DNA from 3 places in the Phenylobacterium sp. LjRoot225 genome. Region 3 is predicted to be linked to each of the others. Evidence: riboswitches for the same ligand, from Rfam matches in the RefSeq annotation. Region 3 holds a riboswitch; each other region holds the start of a gene.
The links. Region 3 has a riboswitch for cobalamin ahead of ACSQ2B_RS09300 (DUF1636 family protein). Riboswitches for the same ligand answer to the same signal wherever they lie in the genome.
Positions count from the first base shown of each region.

Region 1 (4,744 bases), on a different contig from region 3:
ACCACCCGAGCCTGCCTGCGCCACATGTACGCCCAGGGCCGCGGCGGATCGATCATCTACATGGGCTCGGTCCATTCCAAGGAGGCCTCGATGCTGAAGGCGCCTTACGTCACCGCCAAGCATGGGCTGATCGGCCTGGCCAAGGTCGTGGCCAAGGAAGGCGCCGCGCACGGCGTGCGATCCAACGTCATCTGCCCCGGCTTCGTCCGCACCCCGCTGGTCGAAAAGCAGATCCCGGAACAGGCCAAGGAGCTGGGGATCAGCGAGGCGGACGTGGTCAAGAAGGTGATGCTGAAGGAGACCGTCGACGGCGAGTTCACCACCGTCGACGACGTCGCCCGCACCGCCGTCTTCCTGGCCGGCTTCCCGACCAACGCCCTGACGGGCCAGTCCATCGTCGTCAGCCACGGCTGGTTCATGCAGTAGAGGCTGTTCGCGGGCGACCGCCGCTTGGCGGCCGCCCGCTGAGGCCGGAAATTGCCGTCAGAACTTGTAGCGGGCGCCGACGCGCACCGTGCGCGGCTCGACGACCCGGCTCAGCCGTCCATCGACGGGGGCCAGGTCGACCGCCGGGATGAAGGACTCGTAGTCGTAGGCCATGTCCTTGTCGCGGCTGTCGAGGATGTTCAGCACCTCGGCGTAGATCTCCACGTCGCGGCTCTTCCAGGCCCCGCGGGCGTTGACGACGGTGCTGCCCTTGTCGCGCTGGGAATTGTCCTCGATCAGCGGATAGGGGCCCAGATGGCGCACGCGCAGACTGCCTTCCCAGTGCTCTGAGACGGCGGACACGCCGAGCGATGCGGCGTTCTCGAAGGCGTTCGGGATGTGGTCGCCGTTGTCGTAGCGCGCGTGGCTGGCGGTGTAGTTGGCGTCGAGCGCCAGCCAGGGCAGCGGCCGCCAGAAGCCGACGAGTTCATAGCCGCGCCGGCGGCTGGCGCCGGTCGGCTCGACAGCGTTGCTGTCGCCGACGAACTTCAGCTCGCTGCCCACGTTCAGCCACCAGTAGGTCGCCGTCAGGGTCAGGTTGGCGTGCTGGAAGCGGGCGCCCACCTCCTTGCCCGTGCCGTGCACGAGGACGGGGACCGGCGTAGCGGTCACCGCGCCGCGCACGTCGTTGGAGTGGAAACCCCGTCCCCAATCGGCATAGAGCTCGACCTGGTCGCTCAGCCGATAGGCGAGGGTCACCTTGGGCGAGACGATCTGGTCGTGGCCGGAGCCCTCGCCGAGGGCGGCGGCCGCCGCATCCAGCGCCCGGACGTCGTAGTGGTAGTAGTCGCCGCGCAGGCCGCCGATGATCCGCAGCCGCTCGGTCGCCTGCCAGGACGCCTCGCCGTAGGCCGAGGCCGACGCCTCCTTCACGCGGTAGAGGCCGAGGGATTCGACGAACGCGCGATCGTCGGTGTGCGTGACCCCGACCTTGCTGATGTCGTCGTAGCGGTTTTCGGTCCCGAGCATGAGGTCGAGCCCCGGAGCCAGGCGCCAGGTCCGTTCCGCCTTCACGCCGAAGATCCGTCGGCGGTCGTATTGGTGGATCTGGGCGCTCGTCCCGTCCGCGTTGGCGTAGGTCGGGTTGGAGAACATGTCCCAGTCGTAGGCCTGGGCATAGGCGTTGGCGCGCCAGGCTTCGCCGGTCAGCCGGGCGCTGGCGATGAAGCGCATGGTCTGCCCGGTCGCTGACGGATCGGGGGAGCAGAAGACCTCCGGGCAGGTCGGCGTGCCGATGATCCGTTCGGGGATCTGCTCGGTCGGGTTCCAGGTCGCGCGGTAGGCGTGGGCGGTCAGCTCGAGCTGGCCCAGCGAGGTGTCGTGGGCGTATTTCAGAAATCCCGCATAGTGCCGAAGGCGCTCGGGCTCTTCCCAGGGTCCGTCGTAGACCTTGGCTTGGCCGACCAGGGTCAGGTCGCCGCCGCCGAGATCATGGGCCGTGCCGCCCGCCGCCGCCCGGCGCCAGCCGTAGGAGCCGACCTCCGCCGAGACCCAGGGGCGGTCGTAGCCGTCGAGGGTGGTCATGTAGGCGGCGCCCGCCAGGGCGAAGTCGCCGCCGTCGGCGCGGTAGGGGCCTTTGCGATAGTCCTCGCGGCCGATGATTTCCGGGATCAGGCCGTTGAGGTCGAGATAGCCCTGGCCGTGGCCGTGGCTGCGGAAGTTCATCTGCACGTCGTCGATATAGGTGGTGAAGTCCGACCCGTGGTCGAGGTTGAAGCCGCGCAGGAAGTACTGGTTGGCCTTGCCGCTGCCGGAGTGCTGAGCGGCGATCATCCCCGGCACCGCCTCGAGCAGCTCGGCCACCCGCAGCAGCGGGCGAACCAGCAGGTCGGAGCCGGCCACCGTGCCCTCGCTCGCCGCCTGGGCCACGCCGATCTTGGACTCGCCGCGGCCGAAGACCACGACCTCCCCGACGGAGCCGGCGGCGGTCGCGATGGCGGGCGCCTCATCCGCCCGGGCCGATCCGAAGGCGGCGAGCGCCCATGGGGCCGCCATGAGAAGGGCCGCTGTCCGGGCCTTGAAAACTGCTTTAGTCATTCTAGTCCTGCCGAGCGCGATGAGACGCGGCGGGACCTCCGCCGGCGGACAGCCAGGCGGTCGCACCGGTCGCACGAGCGCTCGCGCACGGCCGGCGTCGAGGCGGTCTCCGCCTCCTGTCGTCGCTCGACGGGGTTCCGTCGCCTCGGCCATCCCCTGGGCCAGGGCAAGAGCGACATGCGCCAGCCGGTCTCCTGGCTCACGGGTCAAGGCGTGGTGCGCGGCCTTCCCAGGGCGGGCTCCATGGAACCTTCCCCAGTGGCTGCGGTCCGGGCTGGCCGGACCACGATGCGCACTACGCTCGCCGCTTACAGTTGCAGGGACAGCCCCGGCTTCCGGTCCTGGAGGACCGTCACCGTGTTCCCGTAAAGCCCTCGCGGGCGCCGGCGCGATGTAGATGACGCCGGTATGCCGACGCCACAGCGCCGCTTAGGGGGTTTTCATTGCGGCGCCAAGGCGCCTGTTCGGGCGCCTTGGCTCAGGCGGGCTCAACGATCCGCTTCGTTCGCCTCAGAGGTTCGAAAGGCCCGTCTGCAGGTCGGCCGCATCCATGGCGGGGCTCAGCTCGAAGGTGGCGTTCAGACCCGTGAAGAAGGGCTCGGCCAGCGGCGGCATCTGGGCGGGCGAGGCCAGATCGAACACCGCGACCATGGTGCGCTTGCCGTCCAGGGCGGTGAACCAGACCCCCTCCGGCTTGGCGGCCTCCATGAAGCCTTGGACGATCTTTGGCAGGCTGCCGTCCTTGATCGCCCGGTTGGCGGCGTCGACCTCCATCTGAACCTTCAGAAACATGCGCATGGCTCGCTCCCTTTCGCCTCGAGGGGTCGCTGACGACCGGATGATGGCTTGCACCCGGATGCAGGTGTTCAATCACTGCAAATGACGCCCTGGGCGCCGAATTCAGCTCGACGTTCGGCGCTTGAGCCGCTGGAGGGCGCGGCGCCGTCGAGGGGCGACGCCCGGGCGCGTCGCGGTTTCTGCAAGAGAGCCGACGGCGCGCGCAACGAGGGGCTGACCTGAACGTTTTTCGGCAGATCCGATGCGACAGGCCGGCGGACGGCGGTGAGACCCTCGGCGGCCTGAGCGAGAGGGAAGAAGGAGGACGTCATGCGCAAGTACATCGACTGTCGCGAGGTCCCGAGTGAAAGCCACTGCACGGTCGCCATCTCCGCAGACACGGAGCGTGAACTCGAAGAGGCCGCCGTGCAGCACGCCACGGCGGTGCACCAGCACCAGGACACGCCGGAGCTGCGCGCCATGATCCGGCAGGCCATCCACGAGGGCCAGCCGGCCGCCTGAGCTCAGGCGCCCTCAGCTCATTGGATTGGCCGGCGGCGCAGGGTCGCCGGGGAGCGGGATGAACTCCTTGTCGTCGGCGTCGGGCAGCTTCATGCGGCCGGCGCGCCAGTCGGCCTTGGCCTGCTCCAGCCGCGCCTTCGAAGAGGCGACGAAGTTCCACTCGATGAAGCGCGGTCCGATCGGCTCGCCGCCCAGCAGCATGACCACGGCCGGGGTCACGGCGCGAAGGGTGACAGCATCGCCGGGCGCGAAGACGGCCATCTGGCCATCATGCAGCTGGCGGCCATCCACCTCGACGACGCCCTGGGCGACGTAGGCCGCGCGCTCGGAATATTCCGGCGGCAGCTCGGCGACGGCGTCCGCCGCCAATGTCCAGTGGACGTAGAACAGCGGCGAGAAGGTCTGCACCGGCGAGCGCGCGCCGAAGGCCGCCCCGGCGATCAGCCGCGCGCTCAGCCCAGGCGCCTCAAAGGCGGGAAGCTCGCTCGCGGCGTAGTGATCGAAGGACGGCGCAGTTTCCTCGTCCGCCACCGGCAGGGCGATCCAGGTCTGGATGCCATCCATGCGCCCGCCGTGGGCGCGCAAGGTCTCGAACCGCTCGGAATGGGTGATGCCGCGCCCGGCGGTCATCCAGTTGACCTCGCCGGGGCGGATCGGCTGGGTGACTCCGGTGGAGTCCCGGTGGGTCATCTCACCCTCGAACAGATAGGAGAGGGTGGAGAGGCCGATGTGCGGATGCGGCCGCACGTCCACCGACTTCGGAAAGCCCGCGGGGAACTCCGCCGGCCCCATGTGGTCGAAGAAGATGAAGGGCCCGACCATGCGCCGCGGGGCGTAGGGCAGCACGCGGCCCACCTCGAACCCGCCGAGGTCCTTGCGCCGCTGGTCGATGACGAGCTCGATCATAGCCTGTCTCCCATGG
Region 1 is NZ_CAXUPL020000004.1:690,200-694,943, forward strand. It holds gene ACSQ2B_RS23345 (3-hydroxybutyrate dehydrogenase) at 1-426, shown strand, start outside; gene ACSQ2B_RS23350 (TonB-dependent receptor) at 484-2,523, opposite strand; cobalamin riboswitch at 2,692-2,926, opposite strand; gene ACSQ2B_RS23355 (hypothetical protein) at 3,034-3,321, opposite strand; gene ACSQ2B_RS23360 (DUF1059 domain-containing protein) at 3,631-3,822, shown strand; gene ACSQ2B_RS23365 (pirin family protein) at 3,835-4,728, opposite strand.
Region 1: it holds a riboswitch for cobalamin, as region 3 does, so the genes downstream of both, ACSQ2B_RS23350 (TonB-dependent receptor) here and ACSQ2B_RS09300 (DUF1636 family protein) in region 3, are expected to answer to the same signal.

Region 2 (4,744 bases), 1.3 Mb from region 3:
TGCCGTCTTACGGCGTGACCCTGGCGTCCCTTTTCACCGTGTCGTGCGGGATCGCGCTGCTGCAGGTCGCGGCCAACCCCTATGTCGCGGTGATCGGTCCGCCCGAATCGTCCGAATCTCGCCTCACCCTGGTGCAGGCGTTCAACACGACGGGCGACGTGCTGGCGATCGTCTTCGGCCGCTATTTAATCCTCGGCCGCACCACCGGCGGCACGTCGGCGGAGGGCACCCACCTCAGCTACGCGCAGCGCATGGCCGACGCGCAGGCGACCATGCTGCCCTATCTAATCGTCGCGATAGTGCTGGCGCTGCTGACCATCGTCATAGCTCGCGCGCATCTGCCAGCGCTGGGCGCTGCCGCGCGCCGCGCCAATGCCGAGGAGCGCCGCCATTTGTCGCTCTGGCGGCATCGCAACCTGGTGCTCGGCTGCGGTGCGATCTTCCTCTACGTGCTGGCCGAGATCGGCGTCGGCAACCTGTTCATAAACTTCGCCTCTCAGCCGAGCATCGCCAACATCACGCACGAGCAGGCGGCCTTTTACCTCACCTTCGTGTGGGGCGGGATGATGGTCGGCCGCTTCGCCGGCGCCTTCATCATGCGCCGGTTCGCACCCGAGAAAGTGCTCGCGGTGTTCGCGCTCGGGGCGCTCGTCTCTGCGCTCGTCGCGACCTTCGTGCAGGGGCCGGGCGCGATGTACGGGCTGATCGCGATCGGGCTGTTCCACTCGGTCATGTTCCCGACGATCTTCGCGCTGGCGATCCGCGGGCTCGGCCCGCTGACCGAGGAGGGCTCGGGGCTGCTGATCATGTCGATCGCGGGCGGCGCACTGGTGTTCATCCAGGGCAACATTGCGGACCGCTACGGCATCCAATGGGCGTTCATCGTCACTGTTTTGTGCGAGCTGTACGTGCTGTTCTACGCGCTGTGGGGCAGCAAGCCGACCGGGCCGGAGGTGCTTCCCGCGCCGCAGCTAGCGAAGTGATCGAAACCGCCCGGCTGATCCTGCGGCCATTCCGCAAGGAGGACCGGGCGCCCTTCGCCGCGATCAACGGCGACCCGCGGGTCAGCGACTGGCTGGGCGGCCCGATCGATCGGGCCGCCAGCGACGCCGCCATCGACCGCATCAGCGCCCACATCGGCGAGCACGGCTTCGGCTTCTGGGCGGCGGAGCGGAAGGCCGACGGACGGCTGATCGGCATGATCGGCTTGAAGCAGATGGCTCCGGACCTGCCGCCCGCGCCGGCGATCGAGGCCGGCTGGCGGCTCAGCCCCGACGTCTGGGGCCAGGGCTTCGCCGTCGAGGGCGGGCGCGCCGCGATCGGTTGGGGCTTCGCCTATTTGGCCGCCAATGAAATCATCGCCATCACCGCGGTGGACAATCTCCGCTCTCGCGCCGTTATGGAAAAGGTCGGCATGGTCGAGCAGCCGGCGTGGGCTTTCGACCATCCCGGATTGGTGGAAAACCATCCGCTGCGTCGCCACGTCGTCTATGCGGCGACGGCGCCCTCTCCGACCTAGCTTCTGACTGCTCTCACATCATCCGGTCATCCCCGCTTTCGCGGGGATGAACGGTGTTGGAAATTGGTCCTAACCCTTCAGCGCCAGCGGCAGTCCGGCGAACATCACCGTCACCTGGTCGGCGCGCTCGGCGGCGCGGCGGTTAAGCCGTCCGGCCTCGTCGCGGAAGCGCCGGGCGAGCGCGTTCTCCGGCACGATGCTCATGCCGACCTCGTTGGAGACGAGGATGACCTCGCCGGCCGTGCGGCCCGCGGCGTCCAGCAGCGCCTCGGTCGCAGCCTCCAGGTCGCGCTCGGCGAACATCAGGTTGCTGAGCCACAGGGTTAGGCAGTCGACGACGGCGCATTCTTCCGCCGAAATCCCGGCGATCGCCTCGGCCACCTCCAGCGGCGTCTCCAGGGTTCGCCAGGCGGGGCCGCGCTCGGCGCGGTGACGGGCGATCCGCTCGCCCATCTCCGCATCCAGGGCTTCGGCGGTGGCGATCATCACCGGCGAACCGCCGCGCGCCCGCGCCTCGGCCTCGGCCAGCGCCTGGGCGTGCGCGCTCTTTCCCGAGCGCGCGCCGCCGATGATCAGCCGAAGCCCCATTCGAACACCCCTGGTTTGACGCCCGGAGACAGCACGCCTATAGCGCCTCCCACGCAACGGGTTCCCGTAAGGGATCAAAAGGGAACTGGGTGAAAAACCTGGGCTGTCCCCGCAACTGTAAGCGGCGAGCGCGATCTCACTAGCCACTGGGCCCGCCAAGGTCTGGGAAGGCGGGATCGAGCGATTGAGCCGTGAGCCAGGAGACCTGCCTGTCGCGGTCGTCATTCGGCGAGGTCGGGGATGGCCTTGGCGGACGGGTGAAACCCCGGTTCGGCGACGTCTTGTCCGGCTGCGTGCGCGCGGGACGGGCGCGTCGCGCCCCGACTGCGCCAGGCGGCCTTCGTCAGAGGGGGTCCTCGCCTTGAAGTCCAAACTGTTCATCTCCACCGCCATCGGCGTCTTCGCCGCAGCCGCGCCCATGGCCCATGCGGCCGAGATCGAGATTCCGCGCGTCGACGAGATCGTCGTCGTGGCCAACCGCTCGCCCGAGCGCGCCGATCGCGTCGGCCAGCAGATCACCGTGCTGACGTCGGAAGACCTCAAGGCGCAGCAGACGCCGGTGCTCACCGAAATCCTGAGCCGCACGCCGGGGATCAGCTTCGCCCGCAATGGCGGCGTCGGCGCCACGACCCAGGTCTATATCCGCGGCGCCGAACCCGGCCAGAGCGTGATCCTGATCGACGGGGTCAAGCTCAACGACCCCTCCTCCACCGACACCGGCTTCAACTTCGGCAACCTGCTGGTCGGCGACATCGAGCGGGTGGAGATCCTGCGCGGCCCGCAGTCAGTGCTGTGGGGCAGTCAGGCGATTGGCGGGGTGATCAACCTGATCACCGCCGGGCCCAAGGCGCGCTTTGAGAGCGACGTTGTCGCCGAGGGGGGCTCGAACAACTGGGGCTACGGCCGGGTCGGCGTCGGCGGCAAGTCGGAGCGGGTCACCTGGCGCGCCACGGCGGCCTATCTGACGACGACCGGCGTCTCCGCCTTCGACGAGCACAAGGGCGGGGCGGAGTCCGACGGCTATCGCAACGTGGGCGCCAGCGCCAAGGCCGAGATCAAGGTCACTGACCGGCTGTCCCTGGACCTGCGCACGGTCTATTCCCGCGGCCGCAACGAATTCGACGGCTTTCCGCCGCCCAACTTCACCTTCAGCGACACCCGCGAATACGGCGTGACCGAGGACCTCGTCGGCTATGCGGGCGCCAACCTCGCCCTGCTGGACGGCCGCCTCACCAACCGTCTCGCCGTCGCCTACACGCACACCGATCGCCAGCTGTTCAACCCCGACCAGCCGTTGACCGACGTCACCTTCCGCGCGACGGGCCACAACCGGCGCTTCGAATATCAGGGCGCCTTCGCCCTTACCCCGACCTGGAAGGCGGTCTTCGGAGCTGAAAGCGAGCGCTCGACGATGCGCAGCGCCTCGCCCTCCGATTTCGATCCCAACCCGGCTTCGATCCGCCGCAGCGCCGACATCGACGGGATCTACGCCCAGCTTCGCGGCGACCTCGCCCCCGGCCTGATGGTCAGCGGCGGGGTGCGTCATGACCGTCACGACGACTTCGGCGGTCACACGGTCGGCCAGGCCTCGGCCGCCTGGCGGATCAACGACGGCAAGACGATCCTGCGCGCCAGCTGGGGCCAGGCTTTCAAGGCGCCGAGCCTCTACCAGCTGGGCAGCGAGTACGGGAACCCGAGCCTGGCCCCAGAATCCTCGCACAGCTGGGACGCCGGCGTGGAGCAGCGGTTGTTCGATAGCCGGGTGGTGCTGTCGGCGGCCTATTTCGACCGGCGGACGAAGAACCAGATCGACTTCTTCTCCTGCCCTTTCGTCAGCGCCGACCCGCGCTGCGTGGGCGCCGGCGGCCTGCCGCGGTTCGGTTACTATGTGAACACCGCCCGCACCAAGGCCCATGGCGTTGAGCTCTCCGCCCAGGCGGCCGTGACCGAGGCGCTGACGCTCAGCGCCAACTACACCTGGACCGATGCGCGCAACCAAACCCCGGGCGCCAACTTCGGCAAGCATCTGCAGCGTCGTCCGCCGCGGGAGGCTGACGCCGAGGCGACCTATCGGTGGCCCACTAAGCTTTCGACCACCGTCGCCATCCACTACGCCGGCGACCGCTACGACGATGTCGCCAACCTCAATCGCCTGAAGGGCTACGTCCTCTGGGACCTGCGGGCCTCCTATCCGATCACCGAAAGGCTCGAGGTCTACGCCCGGGTCGAGAACCTGTTCGACAAGTCTTACGAGACGATCCGCAACTACGGGCAGCTGGGCCGAGCGGCCTACGGCGGCGTGCGGGCGAAGTTCTGATGCCTGCGACCGCCGCGCTGGACACGTTCAGCCGGCACGGCGGCCGGCTCACCGCGGCGGGCGCGGCCTTTCCGGCGGCGCCCCAGCCCTGGCTCGACCTCTCGACGGGCATCAATCCGCGGCCCTATCCGGCGCCGCGGGCGACCCTGGCCGAGCGGGCGCGCCTGCCGCAGCCGGAAGCGCTGCGCGCGCTCGAAGCCGCCGCCGCCCAGGCGTTCGGCGCGCCGTCCGCGCGTGTCGCCGCCGTGTCCGGCAGCGAGGCGGCGATCCGGATGCTGCCCGGCCTGCTGGGCGTCGGGCGTGTGGCGATCGCCGCGGAC
Region 2 is NZ_CAXUPL020000001.1:723,866-728,609, reverse strand. It holds gene ACSQ2B_RS03465 (sugar MFS transporter) at 1-983, shown strand, start outside; gene ACSQ2B_RS03460 (GNAT family N-acetyltransferase) at 980-1,519, shown strand; gene cobU (bifunctional adenosylcobinamide kinase/adenosylcobinamide-phosphate guanylyltransferase) at 1,589-2,107, opposite strand; cobalamin riboswitch at 2,149-2,334, shown strand; gene ACSQ2B_RS03450 (TonB-dependent receptor plug domain-containing protein) at 2,469-4,424, shown strand; gene ACSQ2B_RS03445 (aminotransferase class I/II-fold pyridoxal phosphate-dependent enzyme) at 4,424-4,744, shown strand, end outside.
Region 2: it holds a riboswitch for cobalamin, as region 3 does, so the genes downstream of both, ACSQ2B_RS03450 (TonB-dependent receptor plug domain-containing protein) here and ACSQ2B_RS09300 (DUF1636 family protein) in region 3, are expected to answer to the same signal.

Region 3 (4,744 bases):
GCAGGGCCGGCGGCAGCTCGGCGAACAGCTCGGCGTAGCGATCGAGCGTCAGGAGCGGCGCGGCGCGGCGCTCGCGCAGGGCGCGGCTCGCATCCTCGCCCTCGTCCTCGGCTGTGGCGCCGCAATCGTAGCCGGCCTCGCGCAGCAGGGCCTCGATCGCCTCCAGGCTGGCGAAGGTGTCGAGCCCGACCGCATGGCCGACCTGGCCGACGGCGCCAGGATAGTCGGAGAGGATGATGGCTGCCCGCCGTTCCGACGGCGGGGTCGCCGCAAGTCTCGCCCAGCCCGCCGCGCGGTCGGCTGCGAGCGCTGTCTGGGCCGGGTCGGGACGGTGCGCCTTGCCGACGAACTCCAGCTCCGGCGCGGCTTCGCACACGGCCTTGAAGGAGATGGCGGTGGTGGCGAGCCGACCGTCGAGCTCCGGCAGCACCACCTGCATGGCGAGGTCGGCGGGGCCGAGGCCGCGGGTCGAGGCGGCCCAGTCCGCCTGGGCGGCGCCCGACAGGATCAGCTGCAGCACCGGCGCGTCCGCGGCGTCGAGCGGCGAGCCCCGCCCGTCGTCGGTGCGGGCCGAGAAGCCGGTGGCGTTCAGCACCACGGCCGGGCGCCAGCGCGCCAGGGCCTCGGCGACGAAGGCCGCCGGCCCGGGCGCTTTCAGGCTGGTGACGTAGAGCGCCCGCACGCCCAGCCCGCGCTCGGCCAGAGCCTGGGCCAGGGCGTCGATCGGGGCGGTGTCGCCGGACATCAGGTGCGAGCGATAGAAGACGATCACCGCCAGGGGAGAGGGCTCGGACGCTGCGCCCGCCAGCAGATGTTCGCCGCAGTCGGGGAGGCGTTCGGGACGGGCGGCGGGCGGCTCGGCGAGACCGGCCGCCGAGGCGAGCAGATGCAGGGCTGCGGCGGCGTTCTGCGGCCCGCCCTCGCGCAGGTAGAGGTCGAGGGTCTCGAGCCAGGCGGCCGGCAGGGTCGAGAGCGCCGTCAACCGTTCGTCGGGCCGGGCGTCGCCGGGCAGCAGGGCCAGCGGGACGCCGTTCGCCCGGCAGACCGCCGCCAGCTCCTCGCAGCCGTAGCGCCAATAGTCGAGTCCGCCGATCAGCCGCACCGCCACGGCCTTGGCCTGGGCGACCACCTGTTCGACATAGAGGTCGACCGACATCGGATGGCGCAGGCGAGCGAGGTTCGCCAGCCGCAGGCTCGGCCGCTCAGGTCCCAGCCGAGCCCAGGCCGCCGCCAGCGCCGTCAGGTCCGCGTCGGAGAAGGAGAGCACGACCAGCTCAGCCGGGCTCTGCCCGAGATCCTCGGCGATCTCGGTCTCGTCGAGCGAGCGCGTCTCCCGGACCAGCAGGTGCATCGGCTTAGGCGAGGATCCCAGCCGTGATGGCGGCGCGGTCGAGCCCGGTCTGGCCGATCACCACCAGGTGTCCGGCGCGCGCCTCGTCAGCCGTCCACGACCGGTCGAACTGCTGGCGAAAACGCGCGCCGACACCCTGCAGCGCCAGGCGCATCGGCTTGCCGGACACGGCGAGGAAGCCCTTCACCCGCAGGATGTCATGCGCCTCGACCACGGACTTCAGCCGGGCGGCGAAGGCGTCCGGATCGGCGATCTCCGGGATGCTGACCAGGAAGCTCTCGAAGTCGTCGTGTTCGTGATCGTCGGCGCCGTCGTGGTGCGAGGGCCGCGCGTCCAGGTCGTTCTCCGCCGCGGCGTGCAGGCCCAGCAGGGCGGCGAGGTCGGCCCGGCCGTCGCGGGCCGGGGTCACCTTCACCGCGCGGGGCAGATGCGCCGTAATCTGGCGGGTGACTTCGGCGATCTCCGCGGCGTCCAGCAGGTCGGTCTTGTTGAGGATGACCAGGTCGGCCGCCGACAGCTGGTCTTCGTAGACCTCGGCCAGGGGGTTGTCGTGGTCGAGGCTGGGGTCCAGCGCCTGCTGGGCGGCGACCGCCGCGGGGTCGTCGGCGAAGCGGCCCGCGGCCACCGCCGGGCCGTCGATCACCGCGATCACCCCGTCGACGGTCAGGCGCGAGCGCACCGACGGCCAGCCGAAGGCCTTCAAGAGCGGTTTGGGCAGGGCCAGGCCCGAGGTCTCGATCAGGATGTGCTCCGGCGGCTGGGGCCTGGCCAGCAGCGCCTCGATCGTCGGCACGAAGTCGTCGGCCACGGTGCAGCAGAGGCAGCCGTTCGACAACTCGACGATGTCGACCTCGGCGCAGCCCGGGATCCCGCAGGATTTCAGGGTTTCGCCGTCCACGCCCTGTTCGCCGAACTCGTTGACGATGACCGCGAGCCGGCGGCCCGCGGCCTGCTCCAGCAGGTTGCGCACCAGGGTGGTCTTCCCGGCGCCCAGGAAGCCCGTGATGATGGTGACGGGCGTCTTGCCCGTCGAAAGCGGTGCGGTCACAGGAGATCTCCGGCGGCTGGGACAAGCGAGGGCATCCGCCCGAGCACGGCGTCGTGCAGCGAGGCGGGCCGCTTCGAGGGCAGGACGAGGCCGGTCTTCGAAGCGCGATAGGTCGTGGCGTAGGTGAGGAAATCCGCCGCCTTGGCGGGGTTCAGCCGGCCGAGCAGATAGCTCCACTTGCCGGCCATGGAGATGGCGGCGGCGCAGCCGCGCTCGCAGGAGGCCAGGCAGTTGACCTCGCGGATCTCCAGCCAGTCGGCGTCGCCGTCGGCGCGCGCGTCGTCGAGCGCGCGGCGAAACCGCTGGCCGGGGCGCTCGGCGTCGTCCTCGCAAGCCTCATCGGCCTTGCAGGTCACGCAGACATGAACGCAGACCTCTGCGGTCGTCCCGGCCATCGACGGTCCTCCATCCTGCGTCCGAGGACGCGAGCGTGGGACGCCGACTGCCCTTTGGGACCGGCCCGAGGGGAGGTGCTCATCGCACCGCTCGCGACCGAGGCGCCCCGCCCGGTTTCGCAGTCATGTTTCGATGGCAGGTCTCCTGGCTCACGGATCGAACGCTGCTCGTCGGCCTTCCCAGGCGCGATCCCCGTGAGGCGCGATCCCAGTGGCGATTAGACGAGCGGCTTTCCGCTTACAGTTGCGGGGGCAGCTGCCGATTTGGGGCGGGCCCCGCACGACATTCCCTTTTCACCATCCTTGCGGACGGACCATCGCGAGCGAGCTAAGCAAGGAGCCGCGGACTGTCAATGCGCCGTAACCGGGCGGCGACGGCGGGAGACGCTCTCGACCTTGTGTTCCGCCGACGCCTTGCGGGTTGCGTGCCGCGCCTAGCCGCTGCAGCTTGTCGTCACCTCATCGCTCCGGCAGCGGCTGGACCGCGACCTTAGCCACGCCCTCATCCTTGAAGCCGAGATGCTCGGCGGCTTTCGGCGAGACGTCGAGGATGCGGTTCTTGGCGTAGGGCCCGCGATCATTGACCTCGACCGTCACGGACTGGCCGCTCTCAGCGTTGGTGACCTTGGCGGTCGCCCCAAGCGGGAGCGAACGACTGGCGGCCGTGAGGGCGTTGGGATCATGCGGCTCACCGCTGGCGGTGGTTTTGCCGGCCAGTTCCGGCGCGTAGTAGGATGCGACGCCGGTCTGGACCGGCGCGGGCGGCGCGGCCGCGACATTGGGACGATCCGCTTCGCGATCGCACGCGCTCAGCGCCACGAGGAAAAAGGCCAGCGCGGCAGCGCGGCTGCGGACGAACTCGACTGAGTAACGCCGTTTTTCCACCGCTGGCAAACGCCGGAGCCCCGCAACCGATCCGCCCGCCGCGAGCCAGCTGGAAGGTGCTCTCAGCCAGATCCAGCCCGATCGTTGTAACCTCGCCCACGGACGCCTCCTTCGTAGTGGTGCTTCAACACCTCCACTTTGGCACGTCGATGTCGTCGGGGGGCGTCCACCCCGCCGGTTTGAACCTGGCGCTCAGGGCCTTAGCCAATGAAAGGCGCGGGCGATGAGGGCCCGGCCATCATGTTCGACGGGCGCGCCGTGGGCCATCAGGACCTTCTCGAATGGCCAGGCGAGGATCCGGCGGATGGCGGCGCGCGCCGCCCGGCGGTCGATGAAGGCGACGCGGAACTTCCGGGGCGCCGAGGGCTCGTTTGCGACCATGAGGTCCAACCGCGCCACCAGCGCCCGCCATCCGGTGAACCAGCCGGGCCGAAAGTGCTGGATCAGGTCGGTGAAGATGACCGTGCGGCTGCGTCGGTGGAAGAAGACCACTTCGGTGGTGATCCTGTTGCCCTGCACAAGCACCTGGTCGATGTCCTGCGCCCATTCGGGCGGCGGCTCGTCACCCAGATCCGCGTCGAATATGAGGTCAGGCCGGCGCGGGCGCAGGCCCGGGGCGGCGTAGAGCCGGGCCTCTGGAAAGGCTTGGCGCCATGCGTCCAGGAACAGGTGGTGCAGCGAATTGGGGGCCACCAGATGGCGCACCTCGCCCAGCGCCGCCACCTCGGCGCCGAGCCCTTCTGTGTAGAAGACGGGGGACCAGACGAAGAGCTCTGCGTCCTTCAGGCGGATGACGAACCATCCGCGTGGGATACCGGAAGCCGGCTACCGCGGTTTCGGTCCCATCGGCGATCCAGATGTCGTCGCCAAAGAGCTGCAGGGCCGGCGCGCTCAAAGCTGGTCCTCGTGGAGGGCGCACCCCAGTACTACATGGCCACGTCTGGATCGCGCGCTATCCGTGTCTGCGCGGCGGAGCGTCCGGTCGGCCGGGATGGCTGCCTGCAAAGCAGACCAAGGCTCGACACTGCCTCTCAAGGGTGTGACGAAGCAGGCCGGGCTGGCGGG
Region 3 is NZ_CAXUPL020000001.1:1,979,702-1,984,445, reverse strand. It holds gene cobN (cobaltochelatase subunit CobN) at 1-1,351, opposite strand, end outside; gene cobW (cobalamin biosynthesis protein CobW) at 1,356-2,399, opposite strand; gene ACSQ2B_RS09300 (DUF1636 family protein) at 2,396-2,794, opposite strand; cobalamin riboswitch at 2,913-3,128, opposite strand; gene ACSQ2B_RS09295 (septal ring lytic transglycosylase RlpA family protein) at 3,254-3,679, opposite strand; gene ACSQ2B_RS09290 (DUF4336 domain-containing protein) at 3,872-4,465, opposite strand.